3 regions of the Pseudomonas corrugata genome follow, and region 3 is predicted to be linked to each of the others. Evidence: predicted binding sites of a transcription regulator. Region 3 holds the regulator's gene; each other region holds the start of a gene.
The links. The regulator FliA, encoded in region 3, starts transcription of late flagellar genes. The targets are predictions, from matches to a motif close to CTAAAGTTTNNNNNNNNNNNGCCGNTAA.
Positions count from the first base shown of each region.

Region 1 (5,470 bases), 3.1 Mb from region 3:
GCTGGTGACCTACGGTGTGGGGGCGAGTATTGGCCCGTTGGTGGCCGGGGTGCTGATGAAGTCGTTCGGCAGCCATATGCTGTATGCCTTCTTCACCTTCTTTGCATTGGTACTGGTGTGGCGCATACGGCCGAAAGCGGTGACCAATCTGCATCAGGTCGATGACGCACCGCTGCATCACGTGGCGATGCCCGACAGCATGTCCAGTTCGCCGTTGGTGGCGTGCCTCGACCCGAGGGTCGATGAGCAGGTGGTGCAGGAGCAGATGCAGGTGACGCCGAATCCGGAGGTTGAGTCGGCGGCGGAGCCGGTCACCGAGGTGGCTGAGGCTGAGGCTGAGGAGCCTCAAGCCAGGTAAGTGAAGTGCGGCGCGCCCATCGCGAGCAGGCTCGCTCCCACAGGGGCTTGCGGTGTGCAAGCACCGGGTAACCTATGTGGGAGCGAGCCTGCTCGCGATGAGTTCAGTCCAGAAGCAGCGATACTGTAGGGCTGAAGATCAGAGATCGTCTTTATCGAAGCGGCGTGCTTCGCGCTGCAACTGATAAACGAAACGCTCGACCTGCCGTTGCACCAGGCCACTGATATTGTGGAAGCGCACGCCGGCGAAGGTGGTGTTGATACGTTCTTCGAAATGCAGGTAGCGCAGTTCGACCGGCGCTGTCATGTTGCCAAAGGGCAGGGCAGCGATGAAACGCTCGTAGACCTGGCCCAGTTGCAGGCGCTCGGTGATGTCGCCATCGAAACGCAGCTTGCAGCCGGTAGCGGAGATATCCAGCAGTTTGCCGTTTACCGGTGACTTGAGCTTGTCGCCGCCCAGTTCGATGTTCACCAGTTGCGCCAGTTTCAGGGCGGCGCGGAAGGCATTGCGACGTTGGTGGTAAACCACTTCTTCGGGCAAGGCACCGCGGTAGCAGCGACCATCGTGGGACTCATTGATTGTCAGCGGACCATTGCCTTCCCATGCGATGCGGACGCCATCATGGAAACCCTCGACTCGAAACGGCTCGCCAGCGAGCAGGAAGCGTTCCCCGTCGCGAGGGATCATTTCATCCAGGGCGATGGTGTTCTTTTCGCGATCGACTTCGACCAGGTAGCTCTGGAACCGCTGGGTACGTTCGTGGAAGGTAATGATCAGTGGATCGTGGCTGTCTTGCAGCATCCGCAAGTTGCCGGAGATTTCCAGGGGCGTGGTAAGGACCTTGGGAGGTTGCGGAGCATCATCCGCGTTTGAGGCATTGAACACGGTGGGTCAATCTCCAAGCAAAATACGACTACGAATAGCCAGCATTTTGCCAGCATCTATCGCGGGTTGATAGAGCGCAGGCATGGTTCGTTTCATGCCTGGCTGAGCGGGCGGTGCTTGACCATCTTGGCGGTCGAACCGCGAGCATCGTAAAGCGTCGGAATTTCACCGCCATTGAGGATGCGCAACTGGTTGGCGGTAGCGGCCTGCTGGATTTGGATCGACTGGCCGTTACGGGCGTTGGCCGCCTGACACTGGGCGAGCAGGTCATTGAGCACTGCGCTTTGGGACAACAACTGATCGCCGATCGTCGACTGGCTCGCCAGTTGCTCGAGGCCATCGTTGCTGGCGGGCAGGTTGAGGCTGGCGAGAATCTCGCTGCGTTTGCGGCCATGCTGATCGAGCAAAATGATCAATGCCTGTTTCTGTGCCAGGATATTTTCCAGCAAGGGCATGTCGCGACCGTGCAGCGCCAGGGATTCGGTCTGCAGCAGTTCCAGCAGTTGTTGCGCTGGAACAAAGTCGTCGATGATCAGTTGCAATAAGTTAGTGTCGTGCATGGCTGGCCTTGGGTCTTAGCGTCCAAAAGCCTGCGCAGGCTGCGGCCTAGCGCTGGGCTTCGAAGTTGAGCAGTTTGCTGGCTACACGGTTGCTGTCGACTTCATAGCTGCCGTCGGCGATGGCTGCTTTCAACTCGGCCACGCGGGCGTTGTCGACGACAGGTTGATCGCGCAGCTTGTCAGTGACCTTCTGCAACTGCTGAGCCTCATCACTGAGGTGTACCGACTCCCCGTTCTTGACAGTAGTGGCTTGCTCGGCCGGCGAGGATTTTTCGGTTTCCTTGCTGGCGCTGGTGCGCGTAGTGCCTGTCAATGGTGAAGAGCTGTTTAAACGGTTGAAATCGATGACCATGGTAAAAAACCTCTGGGTATTTGGACGCTTGCCATGTTTTCGGCCATCCCCAAAAAAACTTTAGGCTCATTTATTCAATGAGCGTGCGCACGTCTGCGCTTGCCTTGCGTAAGGCACAGTCTAGGGAACAGCGAGGTCAAGCGCCAGCTTTCTACCCATCTCTACCGGGTCGCTACATAGCCACTTCCACCTGGCCAGGGGCTATTACCTGCGCCTTGATGACGCGTTGGGAATTAAGGTTTTTTACCCGAATCTGTTCATGCATGCCGCCATTTGAAAGGGCTTCGCCGGGCATCCGCACGGCCAGGGTGCCGCTACGGGCGGTGATGACCACCTGATCACCTTTGCGAACGACTTCGGCCTGTTCCAGATGCAGGAGGGTCACGATCTGGTCGGCTACCATTGGTCGGACAAGTTTCTGTCCGATGGCCTGATCGACCGAGGTCAGGAACCCCTGGGTGACCTGGCTGACATCCCGCTCACGCAACGTTACGTCCTGGGGCTCGACGATTCCGGCACGTTTCAAGGGGCGGGTGGTGGTGACGATTTCGCGAAACAGGCGCACTTGGGCCGGCACAAATACCGTCCAGGGCGCGGCGCTGTCGCAACGGACCTTCACGGTGACCCGTCCCAGGGGCCTGGCAGGACTTTCCAGGGACGCAGTCAATTCCTTGTCGCACATTGGCATGCGCAGGCGCGGGTCTATCTGATTGACTTCGATTTCATAGCGACCTTCGGTTTGACTGGAGGCCAGATAGTCTTCTACGGTGAATTCAAGAAAGCCCTGAGTGACGCCGATAAGGAGATCAGGCAAGGTAACCGGAGCATCGGCAAGGGCACGTCCCCCCGAGGCGAACAGGCAGGCAGCCAGCAGCACACCGAGCCAGAGGCGGCAATGAGTGGTCAGGCGTCGAGAAAATGTCGTTTGTGCGTTCATGCCGGTTGAATAGCAAGCCCCGTGCCGTTTAGTGATGAATGCGCGTCGGACACATTAGCGTTAGGTAGGAGTCAGGGCATGGCGGGAGTGATGGATTCGGTAAACCAGCGTACGCAGCTGGTCGGTCAGAATCGCCTGGAGCTGTTGTTGTTCCGTCTCGATGGCCAGCAGTTATATGGGATCAACGTATTCAAGGTCCGCGAGGTGCTGCAATGCCCCAAGCTGACCTTGATGCCCAAGTCCAGCCCCGTCGTGTGCGGTGTGGCAAACATCCGGGGAGCGACCATCCCGATTCTCGATCTGGCGATGGCCACCGGTTCCGGTCGGCTGCTGGATCAGAGCAATCCGTTTGTGATCATCACCGAATACAACACCAAGACCCAGGGTTTCCTGGTCCGCTCGGTGGAGCGCATCGTCAACATGAACTGGGAAGAGATTCATCCACCACCCAAGGGCACCGGCCGCGATCACTACCTGACGGCGGTGACCCGGGTCGACGGCCAGTTGGTGGAAATCATCGACGTGGAGAAAATACTCGCCGAAGTGGCGCCGACCACGGAAACCATTTCCCATGGCGTGGTGGATGCCGAAACCCAGCACAAGGCGATTTCGCTGCGGGTGCTGACGGTGGATGACTCTTCGGTGGCGCGTAAGCAGGTGACCCGTTGCCTGCAGACGATCGGCGTCGAAGTGATAGCGTTGAATGATGGACGGCAGGCGCTGGATTACCTGCGCAACATGGTCGACGAGGGCAAGAAGCCGGAAGAGGAGTTCCTGATGATGATCTCCGACATCGAGATGCCGGAGATGGACGGGTATACCCTGACGTCGGAAATCCGCAGCGACCCGCGTATGCAAAAGCTGCATATCATCTTGCATACGTCCCTGTCGGGCGTCTTCAACCAGGCGATGGTCAAGAAGGTCGGTGCCGACGATTTTCTCGCCAAGTTCCGTCCCGATGACCTGGCTTCCCGGGTAGTCGAGCGGATCAAGACTGCGGAATAAAGGTCGGGCGCGTTGTGCGCCCGGCAAATCAACACAATGAAAGAGGCGGTAACTTGTCTACGGGTAATTTGGATTTCGAACAGTTCCGGGTCTTCCTGGAAAAAGCCTGTGGCATATTGCTTGGTGAAAACAAGCAATATCTGGTGTCGAGCCGTCTCAACAAATTGATGGAGCAGCAGGGCCTCAAATCGTTGGGCGAGCTGGTGCAGCGTATCCAGACCCAGCCGCGCAGCGGTTTGCGCGAAATGGTGGTGGACGCCATGACCACCAACGAAACCCTGTGGTTCCGCGATACCTATCCGTTCGAAGTCTTGAAGAACAAGGTGCTGCCAGCAGCCATCAAGGCCAGCCCGGGCCAGCGCCTGCGGATCTGGTCGGCTGCCTGTTCGTCGGGCCAGGAACCTTATTCGCTGTCGATGTCCATCGACGAGTTCGAGCGGACCAATATCGGTCAGTTGAAGGGTGGCGTGCAGATCGTCGCCACCGACCTGTCCGGGACCATGCTCAATAACTGCAAGACCGGTGAGTACGACAGCCTGGCTATCGGCCGCGGCCTGTCGCCTGATCGGCTGCAACGCTATTTCGATCCGAAAGGGCCGGGCCGCTGGGTAGTCAAGGCGCCGATCAAGAGCCGGGTGGAATTCCGCTCCTTCAACCTGCTGGACAGTTATGCCAGTCTGGGAAAATTCGACATCGTGTTCTGCCGCAATGTGCTGATCTACTTCTCCGCCGAAGTGAAGAAGGACATCCTGCTGCGTATCCACGGGACCCTGAAGCCGGGCGGCTACCTGTTCCTCGGTGCCTCCGAGGCGCTGAATGGCTTGCCCGATCATTACCAGATGATCCAGTGCAGCCCGGGGATTATCTACCAGGCAAAGTGACGCGTCCGGGTCGTCAAAAAACGGGAGCCCCCTACAGGCTCCCGTTTTTTTGCCTGCTGATTAGTGCTTGCTCACTCTGTGGAGCGAGCTTCTGTGGGAGCCGAGCTTGCTCGCGATGCAGGCAACACGGTTTCAACTCCCCCCACCGCGTCATCGTTCATCGCGAGCAAGCTCGGCTCCCACAAAAGCTCGGTCCCACTGTAATTGCCAGTGTCACTCAAAAAGCGGCAGAAAAGCGGCAGCCGGCGGAAATCGGTTGCCGCTTTTCTGGCATTGCCGCCTTGCCGATGCCCGCAAAGCCCCGGTTTATGGGCTTTTTAAAAGTGGCACGACGCTTGCTATGTCCATGTACGTACATTCTGGTCACCCAAAGGTTTCCGACATGAGCATCAGCTTCGATAAAGCGCTCGGTATCCATGAACAGGCCCTGAGCTTCCGTGCCCAGCGCGCCGAAGTCCTGGCCAACAACATCGCCAATGCCGACACCCCGAA
Region 1 is NZ_CP130434.1:5,177,049-5,182,518, reverse strand. Features, by position in the region: gene QZH45_RS23110 (MFS transporter) at 1-358, shown strand, start outside; gene QZH45_RS23105 (flagellar brake protein) at 497-1,243, opposite strand; gene QZH45_RS23100 (flagella synthesis protein FlgN) at 1,336-1,803, opposite strand; gene flgM (flagellar biosynthesis anti-sigma factor FlgM) at 1,850-2,155, opposite strand; gene flgA (flagellar basal body P-ring formation chaperone FlgA) at 2,328-3,092, opposite strand; gene QZH45_RS23085 (chemotaxis protein CheV) at 3,171-4,097, shown strand; gene cheR (protein-glutamate O-methyltransferase CheR) at 4,151-4,978, shown strand; gene flgB (flagellar basal body rod protein FlgB) at 5,361-5,470, shown strand, end outside.
Region 1: a site for FliA is predicted at 2,192-2,219, ahead of flgM (flagellar biosynthesis anti-sigma factor FlgM). Genes of this name have one in related genera too.

Region 2 (5,470 bases), 3.2 Mb from region 3:
AGCAGTCTCGAACTGCTGCACAAGGAAATGCCGAAAGTACCAAAGGTCCTGCTGCTGTGGGTGGGCGAAGGCAACATCGAACCCAAGTCCAAGGTGACATTTGCCGAGTCCGGTGAAACCGACAAGGCGGCCTACTACGCCAGGCAAGAACCCAAGGACCGCGCCGAGTTCGAGAAATGGGTCCAGTACGCCAAGGCCCAGGGCGCCATCGGCACCGGACCGTCCGCCGCACTGACCCACGGCGGCAGCCAGAGTTATGCGGACCTGGTGCAGCCATGGATGAACCAATACACCCACGACCAGGGTTTGCTGGTGCATGTCTACACGGTGGATGAGCCGGTGGACTTCAAGAAAGTGATGGATGCCGGCGTGGATGGCATTTTCACCAACCGGGCCAGTGAATTGCTCAAGTACTTCAAGCGTCCCGAAACTGGCAGTGTGACGCAGTTGCTGGAAAAGAACGGTTACTGATCAACTGTGGGAGCAAAGCTTGCTCGCGATACGGGCGGTGCGGTTTCAGTACAACCGCATTATCGTTCGTCGCGAGCAAGCTTTGCTCCCACAGGCGTTCACTGTTCTTGTCCCAACGAACCTTGCTTCAGCAGTCCCGCGCAAAGGTTTTTCGAATTAAGGGTGAATTAAGTTGCCACGGTTAACCTGGTCCCACTTAAACGACACACCCAAGGAAAGACCTTATGAAAACGTTGACTGCCCTGTTCACCGCCGCTGTCTTGCCCCTTACCGCCGGCCTGGCCCAAGCCGACGTGCGGATCGACCAGATTCCCCAGTTGGTCAAGGAAGGCAAGATAAAGTCCCTTGAGTCGATGAACGCAGAAGCCCTGAAGTTACACCCAGGCGCGACCATCACCGATACCGACCTGGACAATCACTTCAACGGTTATGAATATGAAGTTGAACTGAAGACCGCCGACGGCAAAGAGTTCGATGTCGACTTCGACGCCACCACCGGTAAAGTCCTGAGCAACAAGCAGGATACTTGATTCATCGGCCAAAAAAGAGCCGCGCAACTTCCCGTTGCGCGGCTCTTTTTTGCCTGGAAGAAACCCTCCGATCACCACAACTGTCACAAAACCATCAAGAAAGCTTGCGATGATGCCACTCAAGTGAACCTGTAGCAGCGACAGGCACTTCCCGCCAGCGAGCCTTCATGAACCACAGCATCGATCAAAGCCACCGCGATCCGGACCTGTTCGGCCTGCTTTACGGGTTTCGTTTCCGTCCTGGCGAGCGTGGACAGGAGCTCGATTCAGCCCAGGCCTTGCGACGCCTGCAACAACCGCAAGATGAAGATGAATTTCTCTGGCTCCACTTGAATCTGGCCCATGCCGCCTGCGAGCGCTGGATGAACAGTCAGCTGGCCTTGCCACAGGAGTTCTTCGAAGCCTTGCACGAAGGCTCGCGTTCGACCCGCATCGAGCATGTGGACTCGGCACTGCTGGCGGTGGTGAACGATGTCGTGTTCGACCTGAGCAACATGGTGTCTTCGGACGTCTCCACCTTATGGGTCTGCGTCCACAGTCGATTGATTGTCAGCGCACGGCTGCAACCCCTGCACTCGGTCGACAAGCTGCGCTCATCGGTCAAGGCCGGTGAATGCTTTCGCTCGCCATTGGAATTGCTCGTGCACCTGCTGCGCGACCAAGGCGAAGTGCTGACCCAGATCGTGCGCAAGACCAGCCTCAGCGTCGACCAGATCGAGGATCAGTTGCTCTCTTCGCGACTGTCTACCAACCGCGCCGAACTCGGTGCCCAACGCCGAGTGCTGGTGCGCCTTCAGCGCCTGTTGGCACTGGAGCCAGGCTCATTACTGCGCCTGCTCAACCGGCCGCCACAATGGTTGCAGAAGGAAGACGTCAAAGAGCTGCGCAAATCCACTGAGGAATTCGCCCTGATCATCAACGACCTCACTGCGCTGGGCGAGCGGATCAAGCTGCTGCAGGAAGAAATAGCCGCCAATCTCAACGAACAGACCAACCGCACCTTGTTCACCCTGACGGTGGTCACGGTACTGGCCTTGCCCATCAATATCATCGCCGGTTTCTTTGGCATGAACGTCGGCGGCGTGCCATTGGCCACTGACCCGGAAGGCTTCTGGATCCTCGTGGCACTGGTGGCGACATTCACCCTGATCGCTGGTCGCTGGGCATTTCGCAAGCGACGCGATTATTGAGGCCGGGCGCGCGACTATTCGTCCACAGCAAGACCACCTGTAGCGAGGGCCAGCCATAGGCTGGCCGAACCGTCAGGCACTCAACCGCGCCGTCACTTCATTCAACTGCCCCGACAGGCCCTGCAAGTCTCGACTAGCCGCTTCGGTGCGTTGCACGTTGCCCAGATTGGTGCTGGCGATGCAGGTGATTTCGGTCAGGTTGCGCGAAATGTCTTCGGCCACCGACGTCTGTTCTTCCGCCGCCGTGGCGATCTGGCGGTTCATGTCGCGGATCGCCTCGACGGCCAGGGTAATGCGTTCGAGCATGGCACCGGCCTGGGTCACCTGCTCTACGCTCTCTTCGCTGCGCGACTGCCCGCTTTCGATGGCCTGGGCCGCATCCACCGCGCCGGTTTGCACGGTCTGAATGATCTGGTTGATCTCGGTAATGGACGAGGCCGTGCGCTGGGCCAGGCTGCGCACCTCATCGGCAACCACTGCGAAACCGCGTCCGGCCTCACCGGCACGAGCCGCTTCGATGGCGGCGTTGAGGGCCAACAGATTGGTCTGCTCGGCGATCCCGCGGATGACCTCCAGCACCTTGCCGATGCGTCCGCTGTCAGTTTCCAGTCGACGGATGACCGTGGCCGTGTCAGCGATTTCACCACGCATCCGGGTGATGGTATGGATGGTTCCCTGCATGACCTGCTCGCCCTGTTGGGCCGACTGGTCGGCATCGTCGGCCGCACGCGCCGCCTCGGCCGCATGGCGAGCGACTTCCTGGGCCGTGGCGGACATTTCGTTCATCGCTGTCGCCACCTGGTCGGTGCGCTCGAACTGCTCGCTGATGCCCTGACTCATCAGGCTGGCGATGGCATTGAGCTCACCGCTGGCGCTGTCCAGTTCCGTGGTGCTACGTTGCAGGCGGGTGAAAGTCTCGGCCAGAAAGTCACGCAGGGTATTGGCCGCCAGGGCCAGGTCACCCAATTCGTCCCGGCGATTGCTCACCACCCGATCAGAGAAACGCCCATGGCTCAATTGGGTGACATACTCGATCAGGCTGCGGATCGGCTGCACCAGGTTGCGATTGACCAGCCACAGGCTGAGCAGACCAATCACCAGGCCCGACAGCAGCATGACCGCGATCCCCGACAGAATCGTGCGATCAGCACCGGCGCTGATCTGCTGCGATTGCTCGTTGCCGAGCTTGTGCAACTCGACCACCAGCTCGCTCATTTGCTCACTGGCCGCACGGTCCACACCCTTGACGGCCGCATCGCCCGCCGCAGCATCGCCACCTGCCGCCACAAACGCTTCACGCCCTCTCTGATAGGCCGCACCCAGTTGCAGGTGTTCGTTGCGCAATTGCTCGATACGCGTCTTGAGGCTCGCCGGGACACCTTCTTCGCGCGCCATCAATTCACCCAGGATGCCCTGGACCTCGCGCTGGCGCTCCTCGAACTGCTTCCAATATTTCTCCAGCTCCGCCGGTTGCTTGCCGCGCAGCAGGACGTTCTTCCACTCCTGGACCTGCACCTTGAATTGCAGGTTGGCTTCATCGACCAACTGCGAGGCGTGCAAGGGCCCATCGATCAGGCGCCGATAGTCCTGCAGGCCATTGGAAAGGAAATGAAAGGACGCCAGGGCGATCAGCAGCATCGCCAACAGACTGCCACCCAACAGGGCAAGGATCTGAGCTCTCAGGGATTTTTGCAGGAGCATGGAACGGAATCTCCGGGAATAATAAAGCCAGGCCCACGGCCCAGTACGTCCAGACCGTCCATGTCTCACTTAAACGTCACGGCATGCATGTGGGAATACTGTCTTTGGCATCGGCCGGCCGGCCCCGTTCTTGAGCCTTCGCGAGCGCCGCTGATCCGATTGTCGACGGTCCTTGGAGGGCAATCGATGGGGTTGCCTGGACCTGTCCAGACAACCCCATCTGTCGGTACAGCAGGATTTAAAAGTCTGTTTGTCATCTCTCCTGCGGTATCCTGCTCAGGCTTTATGAAAGCGAGGATCTACCAGATCTACCAACAGACTTTGCGAGGAGCGCGATATGCACGAGATTCCTAATCTCCCCTTCCCAAGCCTGCACGACACTGAGCAGACGACCACGCTACAGGCCGGAGGGCAACCAGACGCCCGGCAACCCGAGCCCAAAGAAGCTACTGAACGCCATCAGGCCGACAGCGAAGACTGATCCATCAGCACCACCAGACCGTGTGGAAAGCGCTAAGATGCGCTTTCCACACTGCCTGAATCCCCGAGCCCCGTACCATGACCGATGACACCCCTACCTTCAGCGAAGCCCAGGCCAGTGTGCTGATCGGCACCACTGAAAAAATGGTCGAGATCTGGACGCGCCTTTCGCCAGAGAAACAGGCCGCGCTGCTGGCCCGTTTCGGTACTGAAGAGAATGCCCTCGCTGCGCTGATCACCACGCACCTGGTCGCCGGGCAAAACGACGGCTGACAGGCAAATAGTTTTACTTTTCTGCTCTTCCCCCCCACGCGCGCCGTTATCATAAGCAGCCTATCTATCCTGCTGCTCCGTGGACCTTCTCCCATGTCAGATTCTCAGCGCCCCCTGGCGGTCACGCTGCAAGTCGTTTCCATCGTTCTCTTTACCTTCATTGGCTATTTGAATATCGGCATCCCCCTGGCCGTGCTGCCCGGGTTCGTCCATGGCGAATTGGGTTTTGGCGCGGTAATCGCCGGGCTGGTGATCAGCGTCCAGTACCTGGCCACCCTCCTCAGCCGCCCTTACGCGGGCAAGATCATCGACAACCTGGGCAGCAAGCGCGCCGTCATCTTCGGCCTCGCCGGATGTGGGTTGAGCGGTGTGTTCATGCTGGCGTCCGCCTGGACTCATGACCTGCCGACCCTGAGCCTGATCAGCCTGCTGATCGGTCGCCTGGTGCTGGGCAGCGCGGAAAGCCTGGTGGGTTCGGGCTCGATTGGCTGGGGCATCGGCCGGGTCGGCGCAGCGAATACGGCCAAGGTGATTTCCTGGAACGGCATTGCCAGTTACGGCGCGCTGGCGATTGGCGCGCCGCTGGGGGTGTGGCTGGTCAAGTCCCTGGGATTGTGGAGCATGGGCGTCAGCATCATCCTGCTGGCCGTGCTGGGGGTGGCGCTGGCGTGGCCGAAAACCGCCGCGCCCATCGTCGTCGGCGAACGCCTGCCGTTCATGCATGTGCTGGGGCGCGTCCTGCCCCATGGCTGCGGCCTGGCTCTGGGCTCTATCGGTTTCGGCACCATCGCCACCTTCATTACCCTGTACTACGCGACCCGGCAT
Region 2 is NZ_CP130434.1:5,233,247-5,238,716, forward strand. Features, by position in the region: gene QZH45_RS23370 (glycerophosphodiester phosphodiesterase) at 1-471, shown strand, start outside; gene QZH45_RS23375 (PepSY domain-containing protein) at 696-1,001, shown strand; gene QZH45_RS23380 (transporter) at 1,169-2,191, shown strand; gene QZH45_RS23385 (methyl-accepting chemotaxis protein) at 2,264-3,892, opposite strand; gene QZH45_RS23390 (hypothetical protein) at 4,230-4,373, shown strand; gene QZH45_RS23395 (hypothetical protein) at 4,451-4,645, shown strand; gene QZH45_RS23400 (MFS transporter) at 4,739-5,470, shown strand, end outside.
Region 2: a site for FliA is predicted at 4,000-4,027, ahead of QZH45_RS23385 (methyl-accepting chemotaxis protein). Genes of this name have one in related genera too.

Region 3 (5,470 bases):
GGCGCAGCAGCGACAGGAGCCTGGGCCTGGGCCTGGGCTTCGGCCTTGACGGCACTCAGGGAGTCCAGCAACTGTTCAAATTCGTTATCGGTAATATCGCCCGATTCCTCGGCGACTGGCTCCTCGGCGACGGGTTCTTCAACCGCGGTCTCGACCGGAGCGACTTCGTCAGCCGATTGCGGCTCGGCCAGGCGCGACAGCGCAGCGAGTAACTCAGGGGTGGCGGCGGTGATCGGTGAACGGTCACGCACCTCGCTGAACATGCTGTTGACCGCGTCCAGCGCTTCGAGCACCACGTCCATCAATTCCGAATCCACGCGACGCTCACCCTTGCGCAGGATGTCGAACACGTTCTCGGCAATGTGGCAGCACTCCACCAGCTCGTTGAGCTGAAGGAAGCCGGCGCCTCCTTTTACAGTGTGGAAACCGCGAAAGATTGCATTAAGCAAATCCGCATCATCCGGTCGGCTTTCCAGCTCGACCAATTGCTCGGACAGTTGCTCTAGAATCTCGCCGGCCTCAACCAGGAAATCCTGAAGGATCTCTTCATCGGCGCCGAAGCTCATTAATGGGGTGCTCCTAAAACAGGGCTAAAATCCAAGGCTGGACAGCAAATCGTCCACATCGTCCTGACCGGACATAACGTCTTCTCTTTTATCGGCATGAATTTGCGGACCTTCACCCTGAGAGAGATGTTTTTGTGGATCTTTTTCAGCAAGCATCGCTTCACGGTCGTGTTCGATGCCCGCAAAGCGGTCGACCTGGCTGGCCATCAACACCAGTTTGAGCAGATTGCTTTCGACTTCGGTGACCAATTGGGTGACGCGCTTGATCACCTGGCCGGTCAGGTCCTGATAGTCCTGAGCCAGCAGAATATCGTTGAGGTTGCTCGCGACCGCGCGGTTATCGGCGCTGCTGCGTGTCAGAAAACCGTCGACCCGACGTGCCAGCTCCCGGAATTCTTCCGCGCCTACTTCACGACGCATGAAACGGCCCCAGTCGACGCTCAAGGCCTGGGCTTCATCGCCAAGGCCGTTGACCAGAGGCGTGGCACTTTCCACCAAGTCCATGGTGCGGTTGGCGGCAGCCTCGGTCAGTTTGACTACGTAGGACAGCCGCTCGGTCGCGTCAGTGATCTGCGAGACCTCCTCGGCCTGGGGCATGTTCGGATCGATCTGGAAGTTGACGATCGCGCTGTGCAGTTCACGGGTGAGCTTGCCGACTTCCTGGTACAGACCACGATCCCGGGTCTGATTGAGCTCGTGGATCATTTGGACAGCATCGCCGAAACGACCTTTTTCAAGGCTGTCGACCAGTTCGCGGGCATGTTTTTTCAGGGTCGATTCGAAATCGCCCATTGAAGCTTCGTTATTCTCCATAGCTCCCCCGTGGCGCCGTTAACCGATGCGTTCGAAGATTTTTTCGATCTTCTCTTTCAACGCCTGGGCCGTGAAGGGTTTGACCACATAGCCGTTCACACCGGCTTGGGCCGCTTCGATGATCTGCTCGCGCTTGGCTTCGGCGGTGACCATCAGCACCGGCAGGTGCTTGAGTTTTTCATCAGCGCGCACATGGCGCAGCAAGTCGATACCGGTCATGCCGGGCATGTTCCAGTCAGTCACCAGAAAGTCGATGCTCCCGCTGTTGAGAACCGGGATGGCAGTGGTGCCATCGTCAGCCTCGACCGTGTTGGTGAACCCAAGGTCACGCAACAGGTTTTTTATGATCCGCCGCATCGTTGAAAAGTCATCAACGATGAGGATTTTCATGTTCTTGTCCAATTCGACCTCCAAGCAGTCTTAAACGCGTGCAGCACCTGAACGCGCCATTTCAATCAATCCGGTACAGCATTCGACAACGGTGCGGGACACAACGGATCGAGACTGCGCAACGCGTGCCACGCAAACCCTGTTCGCAACCTCCCCGCACCGACTGTCAGCGCGCTCGCCACTCCCCCAAACGCCCCCGCAAACGGGCGGCGCACTGGCTGTGTAACTGACTGACCCGCGATTCGCTGACCCCCAGGACTTCACCGATTTCCTTGAGGTTCAGCTCTTCGTCGTAGTACAGCGCCAAGACCAGTCGCTCACGCTCCGGCAAATTGGCAATCGCATCGGCCAGCGCGCTCTGGAAACGTTCGTCTTCCAGGTCACGCGCAGGCTCCATGTGAGTACTCGCGCCATCCTCGTGCAGCCCTTCATGATCGCCGTCCTGCAACAGGTCGTCGAAACTGAACAGGCGGCTGCCCAAGGTATCGTTCAAAATCCCGTAATAATCATCGAGACTCAACTGGAGTTCGGCCGCAACTTCGTGATCTTTAGCGTCTCGTCCGGTTTTCGCTTCAATAGCGCGAATGGCGTCACTGACCATGCGGGTATTGCGGTGCACCGAACGGGGTGCCCAGTCGCCCTTGCGGACTTCGTCGAGCATCGCGCCGCGAATGCGAATGCCTGCGTATGTCTCGAAACTGGCACCCTTGCTCGCGTCGTATTTGTTCGCCACTTCGAGCAAGCCGATCATGCCCGCCTGGATCAGGTCTTCGACCTGGACACTGGCCGGCAACCGCGCCAGCAAGTGATAGGCAATGCGCTTGACCAGGGGCGCGTAACGCTCGATCAACTCGTATTGGGCGTCCCGTGCCGATTTTTTGTAGAGGTGGTTGTAACCGCTGGCTGTCATAACACGGGCCCTGCTGTTTGTTGCACGAGACGCTCGACGAAAAATTCCAGATGCCCGCGCGGATTGGCCGGCAGTGGCCAGGTATCCACCTTCTGGGCGATAGCCTTGAACGCAAGCGCGCATTTGGAACGGGGAAAAGCTTCATAGACGGCACGTTGCTTCTGGACGGCCTTGCGAACGCTCTCGTCGTACGGCACGGCGCCGACGTACTGCAGGGCAACGTCCAGGAAGCGATCGGTGACCTTGGTCAGCTTGGCAAACAGGTTGCGCCCTTCCTGGGGGCTCTGGGCCATATTGGCCAGGACGCGGAAGCGGTTCATGCCGTAGTCGCGGTTCAATAGCTTGATCAGGGCATAGGCGTCGGTGATGGAGGTGGGTTCGTCGCAGACCACCAGCAGCACTTCCTGGGCGGCGCGCACGAAGCTGACGACCGAATCACCGATACCCGCCGCCGTGTCAATCACCAGCACATCGAGGTTGTCGCCGATGTCGCTGAATGCCTGGATCAGGCCAGCGTGCTGGGCCGGGGTCAGATGAACCATGCTCTGGGTGCCGGAAGCCGCCGGCACGATGCGAATCCCGCCCGGCCCCTGCAACAGTACGTCGCGCAGCTCGCACCGGCCTTCGATGACGTCCGCCAGCGTGCGTTTGGGAGTGAGCCCCAGCAGCACGTCGACGTTCGCCAGGCCCAGGTCGGCGTCCAGCAGCATGACCCGTCGGCCAAGCTCTGCCAGAGCCAGGGACAAGTTCACTGACACGTTAGTCTTGCCGACGCCACCTTTGCCGCCGGTCACCGCGATCACCTGTACGGGATGCATGCTGCCCATGTTCGTTCTTTACCTGTCTTACTTAGACGGAGGCCACATTACTGGCTGCGCGTTCACATACGGAACATTGCCTGGCAGACCATCGATGTAGGTACAAAAAATATTCATGATTACCTCAGCCAACCTGCTTGGTCGGGCTGTGGTAGATATCAGCGAACATATCAGCCATGGCTTCTTCGCTGGGTTCGTCCTGCATTTGCACACTCACGGCACGGCTGACCAGTTGGTGGCGACGCGGCAGATGCAAATCATCCGGGATCCGCGGTCCATCAGTCAGGTACGCCACCGGCAGATCGTGACCGATCGCCAGGCTCAATACCTCGCCCAGGCTTGCCGTTTCGTCCAGCTTGGTCAGGATGCAACCGGCCAATCCGCAGCGTTTGTAGCTGTGGTAGGCGGCGGTTAGAACCTGTTTCTGGCTGGTGGTTGCCAACACGAGATAATTTTTTGACTTGATGCCGCGCCCGGCCAGGCTTTCAAGCTGCATGCGCAGAGCCGGATCGCTGGCTTGCAAGCCTGCGGTATCGATCAGCACGACGCGCTTGCGCAAGAGAGGTTCGAGCGCCTGGGCCAGGGATTGACCCGGATCCACATGGGTCACCGACACGTTGAGAATCCGGCCCAGGGTCTTGAGCTGTTCCTGGGCGCCGATACGGAAGCTGTCCATGCTGACCAGGGCAATGCTCTGGGCACCGTACTTGAGTACATAACGGGCGGCGAGCTTGGCCAAGGTAGTGGTCTTGCCCATGCCGGCCGGGCCGACCATGGCAATCACCCCGCCCTCTTCCAGCGGCTCGACTTCCGGCGTGGCGATCATGCGCGCCAGATGCGCCAGCAGCATGCGCCAGGCCTGGCGAGGTTCATGGATATCGTTGATCAGCGCCAACAGGTCGCGGGCCAGCGGGCCGGACAGGCCGATGCGTTGCAGGCGGCGCCACAGGTTGGCCTGGGCTGGACGACTGCCTTGCAGTTGGTTCCAGGCCAGGGAGCCGAGCTGGACTTCCATCAGCTCGCGCAGGCTGTTGAGTTCGAAACGCATCGAGTCCAGCGCACGCGGATCGACACCAGGCGCCGCTGCGGCCGGGGCAGGCGCAGGGCGACGCGGCTCGGCCGGGGTCGGCTCGATCAGCGGTTCGGCAGCGGTCAGCGGCAGGCCTGCGGTCAACGGCTGACCGGCAAACAATTGACGATTGGTACCCGCGACAGCCTCGCCTTCGCTGCTGCGCAGGCTCAATTCGGCCTGGGCGCTTGCGATTCGCGACTGGGTCTTGCGCAGCTCATCCTCAAGCTCCATGTTCGGAACCCGCGGGGCCAGCGCAGACAGCTTATAGTCCAGAGCAGCCGTCAGCTCGACACCGCCGGCGATCCGGCGGTTGCCGATGATGGCTGCTTCGGCGCCCAGTTCGTCACGAACCAGCTTCATGGCCTGACGCATATCGGCGGCGAAAAAACGCTTCACTTGCATAACCCACTACCTCAGCCGTTGGGCCCTACTGTCGCAACAATGGTCACTTGCTTGTTGTCCGGTATTTCCTGGTACGCCAGCACATGCAGCCCCGGAACCGCGAGGCGACCGAATCGCGAAAGCATCGCACGAATCGGACCCGCCACCAGCAAGATCACCGGTTGGCCTTGCATCTCCTGCCGCTGGGCTGCCTCGATCAACGAACGTTGCAGCTTCTCGGCCATGCTTGGCTCCAGCAGAACGCCCTCTTCCGAGCCTTGCCCTGCCTTCTGAAGACTATTGAGCAATATCTGTTCCAACCTTGGCTCCAACGTGATCACAGGCAGCTCCGACTCAGTGCCTACAATGCTTTGGACGATTGCGCGGGATACGCCGACCCGCACCGCAGCCACCATGGCGGCGGTATCTTGACTCTTGGATGCGTTGTTGGCGATGGCTTCAGCAATACTGCGGATGTCACGTACCGGCACCTGTTCGGCCAGCAGCGCCTGCAAAATCT
Region 3 is NZ_CP130434.1:2,060,442-2,065,911, reverse strand. Features, by position in the region: gene QZH45_RS09315 (chemotaxis protein CheA) at 1-566, opposite strand, end outside; gene QZH45_RS09310 (protein phosphatase CheZ) at 591-1,379, opposite strand; gene QZH45_RS09305 (chemotaxis response regulator CheY) at 1,398-1,769, opposite strand; gene fliA (RNA polymerase sigma factor FliA) at 1,936-2,679, opposite strand; gene fleN (flagellar synthesis regulator FleN) at 2,676-3,506, opposite strand; gene flhF (flagellar biosynthesis protein FlhF) at 3,622-4,971, opposite strand; gene flhA (flagellar biosynthesis protein FlhA) at 4,983-5,470, opposite strand, start outside.